DNA from 4 places in the Dehalobacter sp. DCA genome. Region 4 is predicted to be linked to each of the others. Evidence: riboswitches for the same ligand, from Rfam matches in the RefSeq annotation. Region 4 holds a riboswitch; each other region holds the start of a gene.
What was found. Region 4 has a riboswitch for cobalamin ahead of DHBDCA_RS03680 (cobyrinate a,c-diamide synthase). Riboswitches for the same ligand answer to the same signal wherever they lie in the genome.

Region 1: another riboswitch for cobalamin. It lies ahead of DHBDCA_RS12895 (ABC transporter substrate-binding protein); the one in region 4 lies ahead of DHBDCA_RS03680 (cobyrinate a,c-diamide synthase).
Region 2: another riboswitch for cobalamin. It lies ahead of DHBDCA_RS05425 (zinc-dependent dehydrogenase); the one in region 4 lies ahead of DHBDCA_RS03680 (cobyrinate a,c-diamide synthase).
Region 3: another riboswitch for cobalamin. It lies ahead of cobT (nicotinate-nucleotide--dimethylbenzimidazole phosphoribosyltransferase); the one in region 4 lies ahead of DHBDCA_RS03680 (cobyrinate a,c-diamide synthase).

What each region holds. Positions count from the first base shown of each region.
Region 1 covers NC_018866.1:2,671,798-2,677,621, forward strand. Annotated here, with positions in the region: gene lonB (ATP-dependent protease LonB) at 1-1,238, opposite strand, end outside; gene DHBDCA_RS12885 (SPFH domain-containing protein) at 1,439-2,302, shown strand; gene DHBDCA_RS15075 (hypothetical protein) at 2,326-2,490, shown strand; cobalamin riboswitch at 2,536-2,712, shown strand; gene DHBDCA_RS12895 (ABC transporter substrate-binding protein) at 2,831-3,748, shown strand; gene DHBDCA_RS12900 (FecCD family ABC transporter permease) at 3,763-4,812, shown strand; gene DHBDCA_RS12905 (heme ABC transporter ATP-binding protein) at 4,813-5,824, shown strand, end outside.
Region 2 covers NC_018866.1:1,159,803-1,165,626, forward strand. Annotated here, with positions in the region: gene DHBDCA_RS05415 (hypothetical protein) at 1-102, opposite strand, end outside; gene trpD (anthranilate phosphoribosyltransferase) at 102-1,226, opposite strand; gene DHBDCA_RS05425 (zinc-dependent dehydrogenase) at 1,312-2,355, opposite strand; cobalamin riboswitch at 2,450-2,650, opposite strand; gene DHBDCA_RS05430 (hypothetical protein) at 2,989-3,366, shown strand; gene DHBDCA_RS05435 (DUF2284 domain-containing protein) at 3,373-4,650, opposite strand; gene DHBDCA_RS05440 (amino acid permease) at 4,658-5,824, opposite strand, start outside.
Region 3 covers NC_018866.1:634,125-639,948, reverse strand. Annotated here, with positions in the region: gene motA (flagellar motor stator protein MotA) at 1-331, opposite strand, end outside; gene DHBDCA_RS03125 (hypothetical protein) at 648-1,136, shown strand; gene DHBDCA_RS03120 (accessory gene regulator B family protein) at 1,341-1,805, shown strand; gene cobT (nicotinate-nucleotide--dimethylbenzimidazole phosphoribosyltransferase) at 1,900-3,018, opposite strand; cobalamin riboswitch at 3,122-3,298, opposite strand; gene DHBDCA_RS03110 (tetrahydromethanopterin S-methyltransferase subunit H family protein) at 3,460-4,413, shown strand; gene DHBDCA_RS03105 (hypothetical protein) at 4,623-5,477, shown strand; gene DHBDCA_RS15380 (hypothetical protein) at 5,494-5,667, shown strand; gene DHBDCA_RS03100 (FMN-binding glutamate synthase family protein) at 5,673-5,824, opposite strand, start outside.
Region 4 covers NC_018866.1:775,752-781,575, forward strand. Annotated here, with positions in the region: gene DHBDCA_RS03660 (histidine phosphatase family protein) at 1-350, opposite strand, end outside; gene DHBDCA_RS03665 (hypothetical protein) at 343-738, opposite strand; gene DHBDCA_RS03670 (adenosylcobinamide-GDP ribazoletransferase) at 735-1,508, opposite strand; gene DHBDCA_RS03675 (bifunctional adenosylcobinamide kinase/adenosylcobinamide-phosphate guanylyltransferase) at 1,492-2,046, opposite strand; gene DHBDCA_RS03680 (cobyrinate a,c-diamide synthase) at 2,153-3,523, opposite strand; cobalamin riboswitch at 3,739-3,915, opposite strand; gene DHBDCA_RS03685 (ABC transporter ATP-binding protein) at 4,083-5,069, shown strand; gene DHBDCA_RS03690 (ABC transporter permease) at 5,089-5,824, shown strand, end outside.

The DNA.
Region 1 (5,824 bases), 1.2 Mb from region 4:
CGCGCCATACTTTTCCGGCGCGTTTTTTTACCCTCATAACCTGATTCTTCCTCTTCAACAATTCCGGTTACATAGAGCTCTCCCTTACGGTTCCTGACCGGGTAGGCTGTGACCTCGATTTCCAGGAGCATGCCAAGGTTCGCTCCGTAGATTGCTAGGCCGTTGACCAATCCTATCTGGGGGAAAGGCGGAATTTTTTTCTCCGGCCTTGGCGTGTATTGTCCGGTCGTAACCACCCATTCGATGTTCTCCTCATCGATACAGCAATGACCTTCATTTTGAACGACTCCGGCTGCCAGCTGCACGATATTGACAGCTTCTCTGCCGTTCGTGGCGTATTTTTCAAGAACTTCCAATGCTCTGTCTGTGATCTCTATATCAATTTTTTCGGCAGCGTTTTTGGCGATGACTGCAATTTCCTCCGGCTGAAGCGCCCTGAAGAAAATTTCCATACAGCGTGAGCGTACTGCCGCTGGTATTTCCTCCGGTCTTCTGGTCGTCGCACCGATCATTCTAAAATCTGCCGGCAAGCCGTTTTGGAAAATATCGTGGATGTGCTCAGGGACATTGCTGTCCTCAGAGCTGTAGTACGAGCTTTCCAGAATAACCTTGCGGTCCTCCATCACTTTAAGCAGTTTATTAATTTGGATAGTGTGAAGTTCACCAATTTCATCAATAAAAAGAATCCCACCGTGGGCTTTGGTGACTGCACCCATCTTAGGCTGCGGTATTCCCGCCATCCCCATGGCGCCAGCTCCCTGATAAATCGGATCATGGACAGAACCAATCAACGGGTCAGCGATCCCTCTCTCATCGAATCTGGCTGTCGTACCGTCAATTTCAATAAATTTTGCCTCACTTTTAAACGGTGAGAGCGAATTTTTCATAGCTTCTTGAAGGACAAGCCTGGCTGCGGCTGTTTTACCGACGCCCGGAGGCCCGTACAGCAGGACATGCTGGGGATTCGGCCCGCACAAAGCAGCCCGAAGTGCTTTCACGCCTTCTTTTTGTCCAATGATCTCCGCAAAGACTTCCGGTCTGGTCTTTTCCGACAGTGGGATCGTCAAAGATATTTTACGCATTCTTTGCAGCTTTTCTTTTTGTTTCACGGACTCCTTCTCCACAGCAGATCTCGTCGAGTACTGCTGCCTTAACATCGTCCAGAAATAAATCCCGACAACCAAGACAAAAGCCAGCTGAATCATCGCCAGTAGTGACCCAAACCCTAAACCTTCCATTCTTGTACCTCCTGCTCAAGACTCTCTATGTAGTATTTACCAGATCAGAAGATTCAAAACATATTGCCAAAATCGCCCGCAGAACCAGTTGCATTAATTATATTAAAGTGATATCATTATCATATCAATTAAATGTATGATCCAGCTGTTTGATCCAGTTCGATCAGACTGGATTTTTCTCCAAGAAAGGATGGTAAACTATGATCGAAAAAAAAGTATGGAAAATTAACGGGTTCTTAGGCATTCTCATTTTTTTAGCCCTTTTAGCTGCTGCAACATTTAATATTGTCGCCTCAGTCCAAGAAACAGGATTCACGAATATCGTACTGGCAGTGGTTCTGCTTCTTCTGGCACTGATTGTCTCAACCGGCATCCAGGTTATCCAGCCGAATCAAGCCAAAGTACTGACATTTTTCGGCAGCTATATTGGCAGTATCCGCGAACCCGGTATCTGGATGACGGTTCCGTTCGTTGCCGCAAAAAAGATTTCCCTAAAAGTCCGCAACTTCAACAGTGAGCGTTTGAAAGTCAATGATGTCGACGGCAATCCGATTGAAATTGCTGCGGTTGTCGTGATCAAAGTGGTGGACTCTGCTAAAGCTGTATTTGATGTGGACAATTATGAACAGTTTGTAGAAATCCAAAGTGAGACAGCATTGCGCCATGTTGCAACTAAATATCCTTATGACAATTATGAAGAAGGTGACGTTTCCTTAAGGGGCAACACCGAGGAAGTAGCCGAAGAAATTGCGAAGGAACTTCAGGAGCGCCTTACACTTGCCGGCGTGGAAGTAATTGAAGCCCGCCTGACCCACCTGGCCTATGCCACCGAGATTGCAAGCGCTATGCTTCAGAGGCAACAGGCCAACGCAATCCTGGCTGCCCGTCAGAAAATTGTGGAAGGTGCTGTCGGAATGGCCCAGATGGCCATTCAGCAGTTGGAAAACAGCGGGACAATTGAACTTGACGACGAACGCAAGATGGCAATGATCAACAATCTACTTGTGGCAATTGTCTCCGACCGTTCAGCCCAGCCAGTACTCAATACCGGCACCCTATATTAAAGAACGTCGGCAGGAGCAGGATAATGGCAGACAAGAAGAACTTTCCGCTGCGTATCGATCCAAGGCTATTCAGCATTATTGAAGAATGGGCGTCCGACGAATTCCGGAGCGTCAACGCTCACATTGAATATCTCCTGCGGGAAAGCGTCCGAAAAGCCGGAAGGATTCCTAAAAAAAAATCAGATTGACAAAAAGTGCCTTCTATGCAATATTGTTAGCGTAGGGAAATGAGAAATGAATGATTAATCCCAGGTGCCTCAGGATAAGGATAATAGGGAAGACCGGGAAACCGGCGCGGACCCACCACTGTATGCGGAGACGAATTCCGAATGCCACTGGATATGATCTGGGAAGGCCGGGAGGAGAATGACCCGTAAGCCAGGAGACCTGCCTAGGATTGGGAAGATGATGTAATGGTAAGAACACTTCCTTCAATGATTAAATGACTTAGAATGGGAAAGTCTCTTAGAATATAAGAGACTTTTATTTTGTTTTATTAAAATGAATCGAAACAAAGGAGAAATGATTATGAAGAAGAAACCAATTGCACTGCTGTTGATTCTGCCCCTGGTGCTTACCCTGGCCCTTGGGCTGGCCACAGGCTGTTCATCGCAAAATGAGCAAGCCTTGAAGGGAAAAACATTTACAGACACGATGGGCAGACAGATCACCCTTGACGCGTACCCCCAGAAAATTATTTCTTTAGCCCCTGCTATTACTGAAATACTTTTTGCCATTGGCCTTGATCAGGAAATTATCGGTGTAACCGATTACTGTGATTATCCCGAGCAAGCGTTGACTAAAGAAAAAATGGGCGGATTTAAGAACCCGAATCTGGAAACGATTGTCGCTGCCGAGCCCGATATGGTCTTTATTGCCGCCGGCGTGCAGGAAGATGTCATCAAGAAGCTTGAAGAGCTGAAGGTGACGGTTGTTGTACTCGACGCCGATACGATCGATCAGGTTATCAGCAATATCGAATTGGCCGGTTCTCTGACCGGTAAGGAAGCAGAAGCCAAGAAAGTCACTGCAGATATGAGAACCAGAATGACAAATATAACCTCCAAACTCAAAGACGTCGCCAAACCGACTGTATTTGTGGAAATTTGGGACGATCCTCTGATGTCGGCCGGTTCAACCAGTTTTGTCAATAACCTTATCGAAGTTGCCGGAGGCGTCAATATTGCTGCCGGCAATACTGAAAAATTTTATAATTACAGCATGGAAAGTCTGCTCCAAGCCGATCCAAATTATTACATCATCAATACTCATGCCCATACCCCAGCTGATATTCAAAACAGGACCGGCTATGAAGTCTTAAGTGCGGTGAAAGACAACAAGGTATATGCAGTCGACGACAACCTAATCAGCCGCTCAGGCCCAAGAGTCATTGACGGTCTGGAGCAAATCGCAAAAATTATTCATCCTGAAATTTTTGGAAATTAACGGTGCTATTAATCATGGATGTTTTAAAAAACCGGAAAAGTTGGAAGTACCTGCTGATCTGCTTCACCTTGTTTTTGATTGCTGTGGGCATTTTTTGCACAACGGTTGGCTCAGCAGATATTTCGTTTAAAGAGAGCGCCGGAATTATCATGAGCAAAGTACCTTTATTGAATCACTGGTTTCATGCCGAAGACTATCCCCATGTCCATCAAACGATTATCTGGTCTCTGCGTGTTCCGAGGATCATTCTGGCAGCTTTGGTTGGCGGAGCTCTGGGCGTCATCGGAGGTACCCTGCAGGGTTTTTTTAAAAACCCGATGGCCGATCCTTACGTAATGGGTGTATCCTCCGGAGCAGGTTTGGGTGCGACGGTCGCCATCATTACCGGAGCAGGCGGTCTCCTGGGCATGATCGAAATTCCTGTTTTCAGTTTTATCGGTGCTTTTCTGACAACCTGGATCGTCTACTCCCTAGCCAAAGTCGGGAAAAAAGTCGTTGTCACGACACTGCTGCTGGCAGGGGTCGCACTCAGTGCGTTTCTGTCAGCAGTCATGTCTTTTCTGATGGTTTTGAATACGGATGATATCGATAAAATTTATCTATGGCTCATGGGCAGTTTTGCCAACAAGAGCTGGGAGCATATCCAACTTGCCGCACCGTTTATCATTATTGGCGTGATTGTCTTATTCGCTTTAGCAAAGGAAATGAATGCGATGGTATTTGGCGACAGTACCGCCCAGCATCTTGGCATCAATCTTGGGAAACTGCAAATCATTCTGCTGATGGCCACCTCCCTGACAACAGCGGGAGCCGTGGCATCCTGCGGCTCCATTGGTTTTGTCGGACTAATCGTTCCACATATTGTCAGGATTATGGTTGGTCCGGATCACCGGGTCCTGCTTCCACTCTCCTTTCTGGTGGGTGGGACCTTTTTGGTGATTACCGATACGATTGCCAGGACATGCCTGGGTTCACAGGAAATCCCTGTTGGTGTCATCACTGCGCTTTTTGGCGGACCCTTCTTCATCTATCTGCTGAAGAAAAAGAAAGAGAGAGTAATATAAGTGGATTCTTCAATCATCGCCAGCAACCTTACATTCGCCTATGGCAGTAAAAATATTCTGGAAGACTTAAGTCTGGAAATCAGCAAGGGCAGTTTTGTGTCCATCATCGGCCCCAACGGGTCCGGCAAGTCTACCCTGCTGAAAAATATTACCGCAGAAATTACTCCCCAAAAGGGAGTTGTCCTGCTCGATGATCAGAATATTTTTAAGATTAGGAAAAAAGATCTTGCCAAAACGATTGCAGTGGTCCCCCAGGATACCGGAGGGGATTTTGCTTTTTCTGTCATGGAGACGGTACTGATGGGCAGAATGCCCCATCAAAAGAGATTTGAGGGCGATTCTGAAAAGGATATGGAGATTGCTCAATGGGCGATGGAACTGACAAACGTTTGGCATTTGAGGGACCGTTCTGTGAACGAACTAAGCGGAGGCGAGCGGCAAAGGGTCATTGTGGCGAGAGCCTTAACTCAGGAACCCAAAGTGCTGCTGCTTGATGAACCCACCTCTCATTTAGATATCCAGCACCAATACGAATTACTGGAGCTTCTGGATCGTTTGAATAAGACCAAAGGCCTGACCGTGATTACTGTTTTGCACGATCTTAACCTTGCTGCCCAGTTCAGCCATAAAATCATTCTTCTCGATAAAGGCAGAATTGTGGCTTATGGCAGTCCTGTTGAAGTGCTGACCGCCCGGAAGATCCGGGACAGCTACCATATCGAAGTTGCGATTACTACGAATGAAATCACCGGACGCTTTAATATTATTCCGTTAAGTAAAAAGAAGGACCGAAGTGAGGCTGCCAGGGATGTACGTATCCATTTACTCTGCGGCGGCGGAAGCGGTGTCTATCTGATGGAACAGTTGGTTCAAGCCGGTTATCAGGTGAGCTGCGGCGTCCTGAATGTTGGAGATTCGGACTGGAAAAAAGCCAAAGAGCTTGGCATTGCCGTATCAGAAGAAGCTCCTTTTGCCCCCATCTCCGCCGAAGCGTTTAACATGAACGAAGACC
Region 2 (5,824 bases), 380 kb from region 4:
TTCGGTTACGACCGTTGCTTTTTCCAGATCCACACATTGACAGCCGGTTTCTGTCCTTTTGAGATAGCCCTGGTCACATTTTAACGCGTAGAGTTTCATCATTAGATCTGCCCCAGAAGCTGATTGAGTTTCCCTGATCCGGCAGTCGGATCAGTATTTTGGGCCCCGACCCATTCCTTGAGCTTCCGGATTGCCTGGCCGTTTTGAATGATTTCTCCGGCCAGTCGGACACCCTCTGCAATCGTTGGGGCTTTGTCCATTAAATAGAGGATTAAGGCTGCATTCAGACATACAATATCCGTACACGCCTCCGTTCCTCTACCGGACAGGATGGACAGCAGACGCAGCGCTTCCTGCCTGCGATTCCCGGAAGGGCTTAACTCCTTTTTATCAGGTCTTCTGATTCCGAATTCTTCCGGGGTAAGTGTGTATTGAACAATTTCGCCGCTCTCTTTTAACTCAGCCACATACGTTTCCCCCAAGGTAGAAGCCTCATCCATCCCTTTGGGGCCATTTTGATCCGACCCAAAGACAACCAGCGCACGTTTGAATCCTATCTCCTTCATAACCTTGGTAACCGGCACTACCAATTCCCGGTCATACACTCCTCGGACAGCATATTGAGGGGCGGCGGGATTAGCCAGGGAAGCAGCTATGTTTAAAGTGGTCCCGAATGCAATCTGCGACAAAATCCGTCCCAGTGCTTTGGGATGAACCTGCGGACTCATGCCATTAAAAATTCCGATGCCGGTCTTTTCGATACTGCCCTTGACAATATCCGGCGTACATTCCATATCGATGCCTACTTCCTCCAAAACGTCAATTGTTCCGCAGGACGAGGTAATCGCACGGGATCCGTGTTTGGCCATCATGATCCCAGCGGCGGCAGCAATGATCGCTGCAGCAGTACTGATATTAAATGTTTTAACGGTATCCATACCCGTACCGCTGTTTTCAACAAGGCATCCGCGGACATCAGGCACCACTTTCACCGTATCAAGTTCATAAATAGCTTCCCAACTTCCGGCGATCTCTTCAGCGGTTTCTCCTTTCGCTGTCAGCGCGGACAAAAATGCACCCTGCTGCAGATCCGGCTGCTGATTCGTCAGTACCTGAACAAACATTGCTTTGGCCTTATCTCTGGATAAATTCTGTTTGCCAATCAATTGGGTAATTCCTGCTCCAAATTCTTTTAAATCCATGGTCATCACGCTCATTTTTCTCATTTCTCCTTTATTCTTTATTCGTTTAGAATCTTAACGCTATTCATTTGCTTGCAGTTTACGTTTTTATATTTTTAGAATTTTTTTCTCATAATGTTAAGTCGATAATTGTATTAGTATCTTCCCTCTTTGCTACCTTTTCGATCCCCTGGACAAGGTCGGAAAGAGGCAATGCACATGTTGTCATATCGTTTACTTTGATCATGCCGGCAGCCAGCAAATCCAGTGCTTCCCGGTTGTGCAGCGACGAGCAGCCGTAGGCGCCATACACGAAAAGTTCTTTGTAATGGATCAGATTCAAATCAATAGCCGGAACACTTTCGCTCAAGACCATTCCGCTGAAGAAACAAAAGCGTCCTCTCTTCCCCAGTACGTTCAGGCTATCAGCCATCGTCTGAGGATCAGGGCAGCAGGGGATAGCTAAATCGGCACCCTTTCCTTCCGTCAACGTCAGGATTCTGCTGACGGCATTTTCACCGGTAGGGTTAATCCATTCATCAAAATCATTTTTGGCTGCCTCGATTCTTTCTTCTCTCTTTTCGACAAGGATGATCCTGCCCGCGCCTCTTTTTCTCGCCAATTTGGCATTTAAGATCCCCAGCGGCCCTGCCCCGAAGATCACAACCTGATCTCCGAGCCCGATCCCAGCACTTTCCTGCATATTCACACAGCAGGCCAGAGGCTCCGTCAAGGCAGCTTCGTAGAAGGTCAGGGTCTCCGGTATCTTATTCAAGACACCGTTCTTTACCCCATTTTCTGGCACCAATACATATTCTGCGAATCCCCCGTCATAATGGAAACCCATGATTTTAATATCATCACAAAGATGATGCATTCCCATCTGACAAAACCGGCATGTCCCGCAGGGCAGTCCGGGCGCAACTTGAACGCGATCTCCGGGCTTGACACAAGTCACTTCCCTTCCAGTTTCGGCCACTACTCCGGTGATTTCATGACCAAGGACCCGCGGCAGGTGCAAATCACGTTGCCCAATCTGATACGCTTTTAGATCAGTCCGACAGATCCCACAGGCCATCACTTTTACCAGCACATCCCCCTTCCTGCATTCTGGCTGGGCCACATTCGTTATTCTGATCTTTTGGATTTCCTCCAGGCGAGCAGCCTTCATCATCCCGACCTCCGTTATGCGAATTTGGCACACGACATAAAAAAACCCACACCCTATCATAGGCGTGGATTTACCGTCTCCTCACCGGCCAAATCTTTTGGCCACATTAATTAAAGGCAGGTCTCCTGACTCCGTCTCATTGCCTGCCTATCCCTTCCCCGTTTTATCTGGGTGGTTTGATAGGAGCTCAACGTTACAGTGGTGGGTCCGTCCGGGAATCTCACCCGGTTCCCTATTCTCCCCAAGTTTGTACCATGTCTTCACAAACACTTGGGACACCTAGAATTAATTCTTTTTAAAATTATAAACAGTACTGGAGGATATTGTCAAGCAATAATCTTCGTAATGCTATTCTTACGACAGGCATATCCCCGTTATCCTGAGAGCTAAAAACAATTGTTCTGCTCATATCGATCGTGGAATCAGCGTCTGTACATGCGTAGACAATTCAAACAGATTTCAGTATATTTGCAAGGCATTTTATCAATAATAGAATAGACTTATGAAAGACTTCTTTCAGTACAAACATCAAGACATTGAGTCAGTCAGGTGGTGGAATAAAATCTGGATACGGACGGAATCATCGCCAAGCTCAACTGGTTTTACAGCCTGGAACTGAACCAGGTTGATCTTTATATGGCTCAAAGTAAATTGGTCGAAGATATCTATATCAGCAAAGTATTGGAACGATCATCTTATATTGAACAGCAGCATGTCGATAATATTGCTGCCCAAATACGAAAATATGGTAGCGAACCGACCATTTTTGGGGATATTGTTTCCCCGCTTCTGGGAAAAACAGCCGGGAATATTACGGCTGCGTTTGGAATTGTCCCCCTGTTAAAAGCCGATATTCTTCTGGAGAGGAAAGCAATGAGTGATTATAAAGACTTGATTTTGAAAATCGGAAAAGATCATGAGTTATTTTCTGTCCTGTGGGCCAATCTCATTGATGAAGATCTGCACACGGCCTGGTTCTCAAATAAGGTTCAGGAACTGGAGGCTTGCCGTTAAGCTAATCTATTCCAGAAGCAATAATCCAAAGTATTTGACAAATTCATTTTTGTCTTTTAAGGTCCGCATTGTAAAGCCTTGTTTGGCAACCGTGGCAAAAACATCCATACCGGCGCTCTCCATAGAAGGGCGCGTAGCCGTACATTTTTTTGGCGGTGCAGGCTGTTTGCACTCGCTGCAAAGATGGCATGGTCCCGCCCAAAAAGCAAAAGCTTTATAAAATCCCTGCTTAAAAGCGGCCTTCTCAGCATCCAGCATGACACGTTGAAACATGCGGGTCGGCGGCTGGCCTTCAATCAGAAAAGCTTTAGTATAGCCGTCTAATTTTACGCTTGTTTCCTCATAGGAAGGGCTGTTTGGGGGACAGCATTTTTCCCCATAACTGGAGCATCCGTAGCGGCAATGATCTTTTGCCCAATGGGCCGTAACAACATCCTGAGGATGAATCAGCGTGACAGACTGGACCGGCAGCCTTTTTAACTTTGCACGAAGCTGTGCTTCAGCTGATATCGCAAGTTCCTGTAATTTGTTCTTATTCTTGGATGCAAAAATCACCGAAATATCCCTGGTAAGTTGTAATAAAGGTGTTTGCATCATCTGCTTTCTCTCAAAGAATGCAGTAACATCCTTTGCCGCTAGGGCGTTAACCGAAAACATGGAACTATCTTTTTTGAGGTAAGCTTGATACGAGCGAATTGCCGTTGGTAGAGAAGATTCTTCGGCATAAGTACCAATGACGGCAATCACTGCATCATCGGTGATGGTTTGCGCGCATTTTTCATAATTTCCGCCTGTTATGACCAGATCATAGGGCAAATGGACATCAAAAGAAATCTCGGTACATTGTTTCATTAGAAAATTCCGGATTGATGAAGATATTTCATCCGATAAAAACCTTTCAATGCAGACATTTCCTTTGAAATATTCCAATATCGGCATAAGTTTTTCGGCGATAAACATTCCGCTGAATTCGCCGTTTATTAATGCATCCAGGCTATAAAAAGAACTTGTCTTTGATAGGTATTTCGTACTTACGGGGGTATTAGACAAATATCCTTCTTTCCTGATGATTAAACCCATCTTCTCTAGGACGCCGAGAAAAAGGTGTGTCCCTTGGTCATCAAGATGAAGACCGTTCGCCAGATCACTAAAAGATCTCCCTTCTTCAATTGCGGTAAAAAGTTCACAATCCATCGCCTTGTGAAGGATTTCCGCTGCATCCTGTTCCGCTTTGATTTGCAATAAAAAGTCATAGTTGTCGTTCTGGTAATCAAATTTATTCATCCTATTGTTATCCTTTATCTGGTTTTTCTTTTTTCTGGCAATTATTTTTATCGATCAACGCTTCGGAAAATTCTGCAGTCAGTTTCGTCTTATAAAGATCTCCGGTCAAACGTTTATTTTGTGACCGATCAGTTTGTAAAATATGAACCCTGGTCAAGAACATATAAATAACAGAGAATAACGCGATCATAATGATCCCGGCAATGAGGCCAGTTCCCTGCCCGGAGATAAATGGCATACTGATGATGATCAAGATGAGGCTTAAAAATACGATCCAGGTAGAATACGGATAGCCAGGCATCTGACACTTGCCTGAGGGCGGGCACCCATATTTCTTCCGAAAGCGTAAGTGCGTTGCCATAATGACCGCATAGGTAAATAACAAAGCAAATCCGCCCGAACTTATTAAAAACAAGTACACGCTCGGGAGCAAAAGACCAATACCCAATCCCGCAAGCATGGCTAAACCCGAAATCAGGATCCCCCGATGCGGAACATTTCCCCGGTCCTTAAGCCATCTGGGCGCCTGGCCTTCTTCGGCAAGAGAGCGCATCATTCTGCCCAATCCGAACATCGCTGCCAGCATTGTAGAAAGGATCGCTGTAATGAGTACAAAATTGATAACGCTGCCTGCCCAGCCGATTCCCCAGCGATCAAGCGCCGCTACCATGGGACTGAATTTTTCACTCAGGCTGGAAGTGGGGATCAACGGAAGCAGCACAGCAATAGAGATGATATAAAATGCCAGCAGAATTAATACTGTATGAGAAATTGCCTTCGGAATCGTTTTGATTGGATTGTTGGCTTCCGAAGCAGCCAGTCCGATGATTTCAAAACCGGCATAGGAAAAGATGACGATAAGCATACTCCCTGCGATCCCTTTAATTCCCGTTGGCATCAAAGGTTCCCTGACTAATTCTCCGATACCAATGCTTGAGACAGCCGGAAATAATCCCAGAATTAAAAGTAAGGCAATAAGGATGAATGAGGCCAGCGCCAGCAGCTTTACGGCAGCAAGGCCGCTCTCAAGCTTGCTTAATTTATCGGCTCCCAGTAAATTCAGAAGTGTGATGCCTATAATAATAAAGCTTCCCAGCCAGGCAATCGATATATTGGGAACCCATTCGCGCATTAGGATTGATACAGCAGTAGCCTCACTGGACATTGCCAAAAC
Region 3 (5,824 bases), 140 kb from region 4:
TTTGCAAATAGCGGTCTTCAATTTCCATAATCGTCTGTTCGAGGGATAATAAACCGTCTTTACGGGCTGTCATCGCCATATCGGTGATAAGTTCAATCAACGACACCGCATCATACGGTTGTTTTTCTCGAAAAAGGGCAGCTAATACTTTTGGAATGTTCAAGAATTCTTTTTTTGGAAATGAGTTCATCACGGCTGCAGTTGTCCCGATCAGAATAATAATGGCCGCAGCTGGATTCAATAGCACAGCTACATTGGCTCCTTTGACAATCATGCCTACGACTACGGCAAGAGCACCTACAACGATTCCAATAATTAAAAAAATGTCCATTCTTACACCCTTTATCAAATTTTTATCTACAAATAATCTGCGAAGGATAAAAATATTGTAACATTATGCGGATTCTTTAACCAGATAATTAATTAAAATTTTTAATAAACCCGTCATCAGATCACCACAACAAAATGCGTCTAATTAAAAAAATATCCTTAAAAATATGATAGCAAAACTATTTTTCTATTAAAAAGAATATATTATGGAGAGAATATATATAAGAATATATGAACGGTGAATGAAGAAATTTATGTATTTCGCGAAAGGGGATTGAGGTATCCAGGAAATAAACATATGGAAAGGGGTGGGCATCATGTTTATGAGAAGAGGTTTTATTCGTAGCTTATCCGTTATCATCCCTCTCGTTATCATTGTATCCGTTTGTGCTCATTCCGTTCAGCAAGCAGAAGGTAAGTCTGCTGCCGTTCAGGAGATTCCCGTGGGTCAGGGCATCCCGCCGGAAGACCCGCAGGGCACGATCCGGAATCTTTGTGAGGAAAACAATTTATCGTATGCGTTGGTTTTAGCAGTTTATCAGGCAGAAGGAATTGATAATATCCCAATTGACACCACCGCAAAGTCAGATATTAAAAAATTGGCATACTACAGGAATTACTGGGCGGCTCAGGGCTATGCCGATGAGTTCGTCTTTGATCTGATGCTGATGTCTAATCACTACGGCCTTGAAGGCTGTCAAAAGCAGATGGAAGACGGCGGCTCAGCTGATCCAGATAGTTATGTCCAGCGTGTCGCAGATTTCAAATATAATCTTGAGCAAAACCAAGGTGTAAATAACAAATAGCATATATCGAAGATTAACGCCGAGTAAAAAATACGAGGCGTTTTTTATATGCTGCCATTTCATATAGGACTATTATGTAATTTCAACAAACAATTTAGCAGGAAATACCAAAGGTACATAGAATTATATTTAGATGGCTATATTTTCTACATTATCCACAGAAAGGTAATTGATCTTATCATTTTCCAAAACAAAGACTGGAGGATGGGTGAACAATTGTTTGATCTCGAGGGTGTTGCACATCATTTGACAAATCGTATGGTAAAAGGTCAAGAAATGGACGCCGTCCATAAAGTGAAAATAGAATATGGTTTAGCCTTGCTTCTTGGGGTAATGATTGAATTAGTTCTAACCGTAGGGGTATCTGCAATATTCGGTACCATTGTGTATACGCTCGTGATAATGTTTTCTGCTTTGGCTTTACGGGTGTTTACCGGCGGTTCTCATTGTTCCAGCTACCGGCGCTGTCTGTTTTTTTCCATGGTTTTCTTTACCGGGTTGTCATTGGCTGCCAGATGGATCGCATCTCAAATTAACGTATATCCGTTGATCGAAGTGATCCTTATCCCTGCAAACCTCGGAATTCTTTTTCAGGCGTTTATGCAGACAGCTATCGGCAAGAATTTTGTATTAGCAAGTGACAAGCTGATGCAAAAGATTGGGATCTAATTAAACTATCAAGAGTTTCCATTATCGATGATTATGCAAAAAAGACATGCACGGATTATTTAGTACATGTCTTTTTTATCTTTCTTTGCAGATTTTAGAAGTCTCCGGTGGTAACTGCAGCTTGTTCAAATGTGGCCATTTCATCAGCGACTTTAAGGGCTGCCTCGACCATCGGGAACATCAGGGCGGCACCTGTGCCTTCTCCAAGTCTCATATGGAAGTCAAGTTTGGGTTTAAGCCCAAGCTGATGAAGCGCTAGATGCTGTCCAAGCTCTTCTGAACTATGAGAAGCAATCATATAGGAAGTGGACAGGGGTGCCAGTTTTGCTGCGGTTATTGCTGCAGCAGATGAAATGATGCCGTCGAGAATAATAGGTACACGTTGATAGGAAGCTTCGAGGATTGCTCCAACGAGCGCAGCAATTTCGAGTCCGCCGATTTTAGCCAGGGTGTCAATTGGCGTGGCAGGGTCACACTGATTAATTTCGATTGCGCATTTAATCACGTTTTGCTTATTAATCAGGGCATCATCTTTTAAGCCTGTTCCGCGGCCGGTAACATCCTCAACAGAGTGACCGGTAAACACAGAGATCAAGGCGGCGCTCGGTGTTGTATTGCCAATACCGACTTCACCTGTTGCTAACAGATTAACACCAGAGTCAATCGCATTGGCGGCAATTCTTGCACCTGTCAGTATTGCAAGCATGGCCTCTTGACGACTCATTGCCGGTCCTTTCGCCATATTGTCTGTTCCATTTTTAACCCGGTAGGCCATAAGCTCAGGAGCATCCAACGGGGTGGCAATGCCGATGTCCGTACTGATAACATCTGCTCCGGCATTCCGGGCGAGGACATTGATACCTGCACCGCCATTCAGGTAACTATAGAACATTTGTTTCGTGATTTCCTGAGGTGCAGCACTGACGCCTTCGACGACAACACCATGATCTCCGGCCATAAGCAGGACTGCTTTTTTATTGATTTTTGGATGCGTGGTGCCAAATATGCCTGCGAGCTGTTGTGCTATATCCTCTAAGACACCTAAGCTTCCGAGGGGCTTGATTTTCGCGTCTACACGGCTTTTCATGCCTGCCAAGGCTTCCTGATTGAGCGCTTTGATTCCACCCATCAGTTCTTGCAAGGCAATTTCAAGTTCCTGCTCAGTCGCATTTTTCAGATTTTCCAAACCATGAAATTTTGTAAGGCTGCTCATTTAAAAACCTCCAATTAAATATTTAAAAATAAATAAAACCCCACCACAAATATTCTTGTGGTCGGGATTTTGCCGTCATCACCGCCGCTTTCCATTACCCAGGAAAGACTTTTACCTCTTAGGCAGGCCTCCTGACTCAGACTCAAACGTCCTGAACGCACCTTCCCAGCATACGCCAGTGGATCAGCGGGGACTCGTCTATACAGTGGTGGGTCCGTATCGGATTAGACCGATTTTCCTATTCTCCCCTTAGTGGGGCACCTAAGATTGTATAAATATATTCAACTTCTATTAAGATAACGAAAATCATAAATAAAGTCAAGTCAAATTAATTTTTAAATAATCACTCAATCTGGCAATCGCTGTTAATTAATGGTTATTTGTAATGATCTATGGTATAATACGATTTGCTAAATCATCCAAAGAGATATCGGAGAAAAAATGTTTAAATATGACTTAACACCAAAAGTTTGCCGTATCTGTGACATGATTATCGGTGGCCAACCTGGAGATAATCCGCCTCTGCTGATATCCTCAATGTTTCATAATGGAGACCGTATTCTGGAAAGCCGCCGTGACAGGAAATTTGATCGTGAAAAAGCCCGTTCATACATTCTCAGGCAGGAAGAGCTGTCCGATCAGACAGGGATACCTGCCATAGTAGCTATGACAGCGGTTTCCGCAGATGAGATGAAGGAATATATTGATTTTTACCTTACAATCAGCAACCGCCCTTTTGCTATTGACATTTGGGGCGAAAAAGCGCGTCTTGATGCGGCAGAATATGCTGCCGGTCTTGGTATTCAGGACAAAATTTTATATAACAGCATTACACCCTGGGATAAAGACATGATCGGCCAGGCAGCGGCATTAAAAGAATTGGGAATCAAACACGCGGTCCTGCAGGTCTTTGATGAAACGAACCAGACTCCTTCCGGCAGGGTACAGGCATGCCGTGAAATGCTGACAGCCATTGGAGCGAAAGATTTTGCCTCGGTCTTGATCGATACGACAGTCATGAATCTTCCGTCCATTTCTTTTTCAGCCCTGGCAGGCAAACAAATCAAAGCGGAAACCGGTTGGCCGGTTGGATCAGCTCCTGCTAATGGGACGTATATGTGGAAAGAAAGCCGGGAGATATGGGGTGGGGAAGGCTTTTCTGCCATGAATGCTGCAGTGCATGCAGTATCGGCCGTCCTGTGGAGCGATTTCTTATTTTATGGTCCGATCAAAGCGGCTCCAAGCGTACTGCCTGCTGTAGCGGCAGCTTCAATGATAGTTTCAACTTTGGCTTATGACGAAAGCCAGGAGCTGCCGGCTAATCCTACTCATCCGTTGAATAAATATTTTTATGATTTTGCACAGAAACTGGTAGAATTCGATAAAACCAAATAAAAAACAATTGTCGTAATTTTGTAAGTGAATGTATAGGACAAACAGCTCCTTTCTGAAGTGGATCCTGTTGAGGATACTGCCTGGAAGGAGCTGTTTATATATTTATATATTAGAAATTATTTCTACTTTTTCACAAGGAGTTATTTTTAACTATACCTTACCATATATTGGTACTGTTGCTGTAATCGGATAAAAGTGAGGGCAATAATTTGATTATAAAAGACATATTTGAAACGTTTTTGTCTAAAACACTTTATCAGCTAAAACGGTTAAATGCCAGACAAATATGGGGGATATTCATCGCACTGATCGCAGTATTCATTGGCCTTTATTTCTGTGAGGAGTTATTTCTAAGCAATCCTGTAGGGATAAATATAGATCATCTAGGTGTCTTTGCCCAAATTCTTCAAGCACCCGTATTTCAAGCGATAAGAATCGTCTTATATATTTTATTATGGTTATTAATGATTAAGCTGCCGTTTCTAAGTTTTAAAACGATTGGCATTAAAACACCTTACGGAGAGCTTAGCATGGAGGCTATATTGTCTGAGTCTGCCGTTATTAAAAATGCCATGCTGAATGAAGTCAGTGTTGCCTTGATGGGGATATTAAGAATCTTAAATAACGCATCGATAATGGAAATGATTGAAGATATCAAAAACATTGGAAAAGAAATTACGGATCCATATTTTATTAAAAGTATAACAAAGGTAATCAATATCCAATTTAAACTATATACTATTAGAAAGACACACTGCAATTATCTGATTGTATCTGAAGAGATTGCCTCATATAATAAAGTACCGATTGTGAATAGAGCCACATTAAAGGAGCTGGCTCAGGAATCGATTATTAATAAGGACTTTAGGATCAGCGACGACGCATCAATCATGGCTGTTCCCTTATTCTTTAGAAGTGAGATATGCGCCATCATCTACGTTCAAAGCGAAAAGTATCTGTTTCAGCAGGTCGATGCTATGATCATCGATAGTATCTGGAACAACATCTGTCATAACAACGAAGCCTATGAGGAATTGGTAATTAATCGTGAACGAGATATTTAAGAGGGGGAGGGGATTAATGAATATGCGAAAATCTTATAAGGTAAAGGAAATTATTGAAACAGCTGAAAAAGAAGACTACGGGTTCCTCAAGATTCTGCCTCAATTGCGTGAAAATAAGGTAACCGTGAAGCCGAATCTACAGTTTAAGAAACAGTTAAAAGAAGAATTCAGGCAAATTCTAGGTTTATAATTAAACTAATATGCTCTTTTTACCCCTGTTAATTCAGCAGAGAACGTATCAAGCGCCACTAAGTCGCTAGGGTTTAGCTCTTTGACAGAAGCTTTCCCCAAGCCACGAATGGCTTGTTCCATTTCAACAGCCATAGAACGTAAGACATTGGATACTC
Region 4 (5,824 bases):
TCTCCCCCCGGGATTTGCTGTTTTCCGCCGCTGTCAATCCAGCTTTGGTACTCGGCAAGGTCCTTCAGCTGTTCATACGATTTGTTCTCAAATATACCGAAGCTGCATTCCGCAAGTTCAGGAATTATACTGTAAGGGACATTCGGATAAATCAGCTCCTTGGTCTGAAGGCAGCGGAGCATCGGACTGACAAAAACATGTTCAACTGCCGTATAGCGACCGGAAGCAATATGCTCGCGGAGTTCGAAGATCCCCTGTTCAGATAAAGGCTCATCCGTAATTCCGATATACCTGCTTCTCAAATTACCCTCAGTCTTGGCATGTCGGATCAGGTAAAGGAACTTATTCATGCTCTTCACCTTTAATCAGAACAGGAATGGAGCAGAAGACGCGATAGACCTTAGCCGCTTTCTGGGCGGCTGCACAAAGGATCCTCCCGGTCGTTTCCTGCATTTCCCGGTCATCTTTCAAAACCGGCACCACGGCTGAGCTTAATTCATCACAAATCAGAATCATGTCGGGATGCTGCTCGATTCCGTCAGCGATAAATTTCCGGGCATCAAGGCCGGCTTCCTGCAAACGTCTGATCAGCAGATGCAGATGGTCAAGCACCGGATGCTGAAAAGCCTCTTCGAAGGTGCAAGTCCCTCCGTCCGTAATGTTTGCCGAAGCGATATCCCATCTGCTCCTGACAAATTCCAATTTCCCCTGACTGCCGCCTCCGATCACCAAAATCATAGCATAACGCCTCCTGCTATTGCTGAAATTAGGAGTATTCCTGTTTCACTTACCACAATATAAAAGCCTGCCAGATCACCGGTTATACCCCCAAAATACTTTTGGGCCATCAGGTAAAATAAGTAAAAGGACAGCACAATAAATAGAACTGCAATGCTTCCGACAATCATACTCACGTACAACATTGCTGCAACACATAATAAAGCAATCAAGCAAATGATGGTTCTTACCGTTTTCTTCGAGGCATAACCTGCAAAGATTGAAGCAAGTCCTGTTTTTCTGACACACGGAAAGCAGACGACTGCCAAAGCGGCCATCGACCGTGACAGGACAAACGAAACAAGAACGAGAAAGAAAAAGTCCGGTGTCAGATAGGTCTCATACCACGCCGCAAATTGCAGCAGCAGGATAACTGACGTATAGATGAGCGCGAACGCTCCAACATTAGGATCCTTAAGGATTCGAAGCTTTTCCTCTTGGTCCTTATGGGAATTCAGGGCATCTGTCGTGTCACAATAACCGTCGAGGTGAACCCCGCCAGTGATCATGACGTTTATAAACACAGCTGCAGCAGCAAAAAAGACGGGACTGAACCCGAAATATTCCAATAATAGAAACAAGAAATAGAGAACAAAGGCAATGACAGCCCCGACCACAGGAAAGAAGATAAAAGAATAACGCATATTCTTCTCGCTCCAGTCGATTTGAGGCATCGGAATTTTAGAAAACATCGAAAAGGCTGCAACAAACGATTCAAACAAGATCTTCATAACCGGAAAGCTCCTTCATTCCTTTATGGATAAGCGGGATCGCGCAGACTGATTCAATCACTACATCTGCAGCAGCGGCAATTGCCGAATTTATTTCAGCCAGTACACGGATATAGCCGGCTGTAAAATCATCATAGGCTTTGAAATCCTCAAATATCGTACTGGTTACGATAACGGTGTTCGGTACGGTCACCGATAGCAACCGGATATCATTGATGATGCAGTCAATGGTATCCTGTGGGCTGCGCTCCTGCAGATACATTTCGTTGGCAATCAGGTTGCCCATGCACTCGAGTAAAGCGGTATGGCAGCCGCTGAGAACAGGGATCTTATCGAAAAGTCCGTAAGAAAACTCAAAGGTATCGAACCCTTTGCCGTCCCGCATTCGACGGTGCTTGACCACCCGGTTGCAGCACTCTTCATCTGAGGCAGCCATTGTTGCAATATAGGCCATTTTTCCTTTATTCAAACTGACAGCTAAGTTTTCTGCTATTTCAGACTTTCCGCTGGCAACGCCTCCGCTGACCAAAGCCAACATTTACTCACCGCCTCTTTCCTTTCACAAAAATATCCCTTTATCTTTTATTATCTATCATCTATCGATCATCAAGCGATTCAAACTTTTCCAGCTTATACACGCCTGACTAACCCATCCTAGCGGTTCGAAAGCTGCGGCATTTCCGGATAAACGAACGGGCAAACTCCGGATTCCCCCAGAGATGAAGGTGGGGATAGCCGGCAACGAGGTTCTCATCGGCATGGATGCAGTCCCACGTTTTGCTGCCGGATGAATTTACTGCCGTAAAACTGCTGCCGTTGGCCGTCGAATCAGAGTAATGAAATTCATGCGCATTGATCTTGCCGCCTTTGTCGCACAGCAAGTTGTCCTTTTGCGCCGTCAGTGTAATATAACCGAAACGGTTCAGTTTATCCGTCAGTACAGCATCCCCTTCTAAATACCCTGCCATTGGATAAGGTTTGCCGTCCTTGTCAGCAATACGTTCCAATAAATACATGAACCCGCCGCACTCAGCTATACAGGGAGTATTATTGGAGAGAACATGCCTGATGCTTGCCAGCATCGATGTATTCCTGGCCAACTGTCCGGTATATAATTCCGGATAACCGCCGCCGAGAATCAGTCCGTCACATTCCGGTACAGCTTGATCATCAAGCGGACTAAAATACTGCAGTTCCGCTCCCAATGTTTCCAAAAGGTCGAGGCTGTCCTGGTAATAAAAACAAAAGGCTTTATCTCTGGCTACGGCGACTTTAACAGCAGAGATTCTCTCGATCCCGGCCTCATGATAGTCTATTTCTGCGGCCCTGCCTGCAATACGCAGCAGCTGTTTCAGATCAATGGATTCTCTGGCCTGTATGGCCAGTAATTTCATTTTTTGCTGCAAGTCTTCCACTTCCGATGCTGTAATTAATCCAAGATGCCTGCTTTCCAGCGCGCATTCTTTGAGTTTCGGAAAGTAACCGACCGCCTGGATATCCGTCTCTTTTTCGATCATTTCCTTATACTGCGGGTATAGGGAAGGTGTAAGATTATTCAGAATAACGCCCTTGATCCCGTTGTCCGGTCTAAAATGGCAGAAGCCTTGGATCAAGGCTGCAATTGAGATTGCTGAACCGGCACAATTGACAATAAGGATAACAGGCGTTTGCGTTACTGCAGCCAAATGGTAAGAACTTGCCACGGTACTGCCAATGCCTAGCCCGTCATAATAACCCATTACTCCTTCTAAAACAGCGATTTGCGACTGTTCGGAATTCTTGACCAGCAAATACCGGCATACCTCTTCCGATAGCATAAACAAATCCAGATTCCGTGATTTTGTCCCAATGACTTCGGTATGAAACATCGGATCAATATAGTCCGGCCCACATTTAAACGCAGCAGGATTAACTCCTTGCTCCAGAAGGGCTTGTAACACCGCACAAGTAATTGTGGTCTTGCCGCTGCTGCTGCCTGCAGCAGCAAACATAATACGTGGAATAACTGCTTTCATGACTTGTTCTCCGTTTCTATCGAAGCTATCAAAGCTGAGATGGTCCGTAGACATCGCCGCTCCTTGCCGTCCATGGCATCGCGGCATTCGTCCATCCATGGACATCAAAAAACCTCTCTAACCGGCGGTTGGAAGAGGTTTTACTTACACAATCTGCAAACAGTCTAAAACACTTCTGCACGATTCGTATGCTACACCTTTCATCCTCCGTGAAAACAGTGCAAAATGGCTCAGGCAGGTCTTCCGACTCGGTTTCAAAGCAAATTCAGCCTTCCCATTGTAAACAGTGGCAACTTTGAATTTGCTCCACCTTACGGCGGCGGGACCGTACAGGTATTTCACCTGTTTCCCTATTATTGCAAAATGATGCAACCTAAGCGATTACATTATATCAGAAGACGCACAACGTGTCCACCCGCAATCTGCGGAACAGTATATAGCCTTCTCCTTGCCTTCTCCCTACATGATATTTGATATTTTCACAGACACGGCCTTGCTCTTCCTCCCTCCTTTTGATACGCTAGGAAAAAAGAACAGCAATCCACGGAGGTACCCTCTCATGTCTTATTCTCTTCCAACCGAAATCATTTCAGCCCAAAACCTGACGAAACGGTTCGGAGATTTCACTGCAGTTGACACGATCTCTTTTACTGTCCGGCAAGGAGAGTGTTTTGGACTTCTTGGTCCAAACGGCGCCGGCAAAACGTCCCTAGCCAGAATGGCTTTTGGCTTGTCCCCGAGAACAGAGGGCCATCTGACGGTTTTCGGTCAGGATATTTCGGAGCATTCCCGGGAAATTAAAGCACGTCTCGGTGTTGTTGCCCAGGAAGACAACCTTGACCCGGAACTGACGGTTCTGGAAAACCTGCTGGTCTATGCCTCCTATTATCGTCTGCCGCGTAGTATAGCCAGGGAACGGGCTTTTGAAATCCTGGACTTTATGGATCTTCGAAGTAAAGCCAATGCGGTCGTCGACGAGCTGTCCGGCGGCATGAAACGTCGTCTGACAATTGGACGAGCGTTGATCAACCGTCCGGAGCTATTGATTCTCGATGAGCCAACCACCGGGCTTGATCCATACGCCCGTCATATGGTCTGGCAGCGTCTGCGGCAATTAAAAGAAAGCGGTACGACCATGCTGCTGACAACACACTATCTTGAAGAAGCCAGTCATCTCTGCGACCGACTGATCATCATCAATCAGGGAAAAATTCTCGAGCAAGGTGTACCGGAAGATCTTATTGATAAGCATGTCGGGCAATATGCGCTGGAACTCGGGGTAAGTCCGGATATGCAAAATAAGCTCCTGCACTGGAGCTCTGAGTGGCTGAAATCTTTTCAACAAATTGGTGATGATCTGGTCCTCTATTCTGATAACGGACCAGCCATGGCTGACAACCTGAATCAAAGAATTGCCGGTGAACACCTTCCTGTCAGCTATCAGCGCCTGAGACCGACGAATCTCGAAGATGTTTTTCTGAAACTGACCGGCGAAACGCTTCATGGTGTCCGTGGCGGGTTTGAGAAATCATATGAAGACCGCTGATGATATGGAGGATAAGAGGATGAAAATAGTTAAACCTGATCTTAATCCCGTACTGACCTTCAAGGTATTTCTGCGGAATCTGAAGGTTTTCGGCAAAACCTGGAAAGCCAATTTGATGTTTAATTTTCTGGAGCCGCTGCTTTATCTCTGGGCCATGGGCTTTGGTCTGGGCGTTTATATTACGCAGATCAACGGGCTTTCCTACCTTGATTTTCTGGCTCCGGGGCTGATCGCATCTTCAGCGATGTTTGCTGTGACTTATGAAATGACCTACAACAGCTATACACGGATGTCCAAGGAAAAAATATTTCACAGCATGGTTGTTACGCCGGTAAGCATGGACGACATCGTCCTCGGCGAAATCCTGTACGGCACGTTCAAAGGCGTTCTTTACGGTGCGGTTTTCTCTATTGTCGTCGCTTTGTTCGGCATCGTCCGCTCCCCGTATGCCCTGCTCATCTTTGTCCCACTGATCCTCATGTCCGTCATCTTTTCCAATCTCTCTTTAATTTGGACGAGTCTCGCTCCCAATTATGACTCTTTCGGCTATTTCTTTACGCTGCTGATTTCTCCAATGTTCCTGTTTGCCGGGATCTTTTTTCCGATTGAAAGCCTGCCCGCCGCCATTCGTTTTCTTCCGTGGCTGACGCCGCTGTACCATGCAGTTGAAACGGTGCGTCCACTGGTTCTGGGACAGGTTACTTCGTCAATCATCGGCCATATCATCTGGCTCTTAGCCGTTACGCTGCTGACGT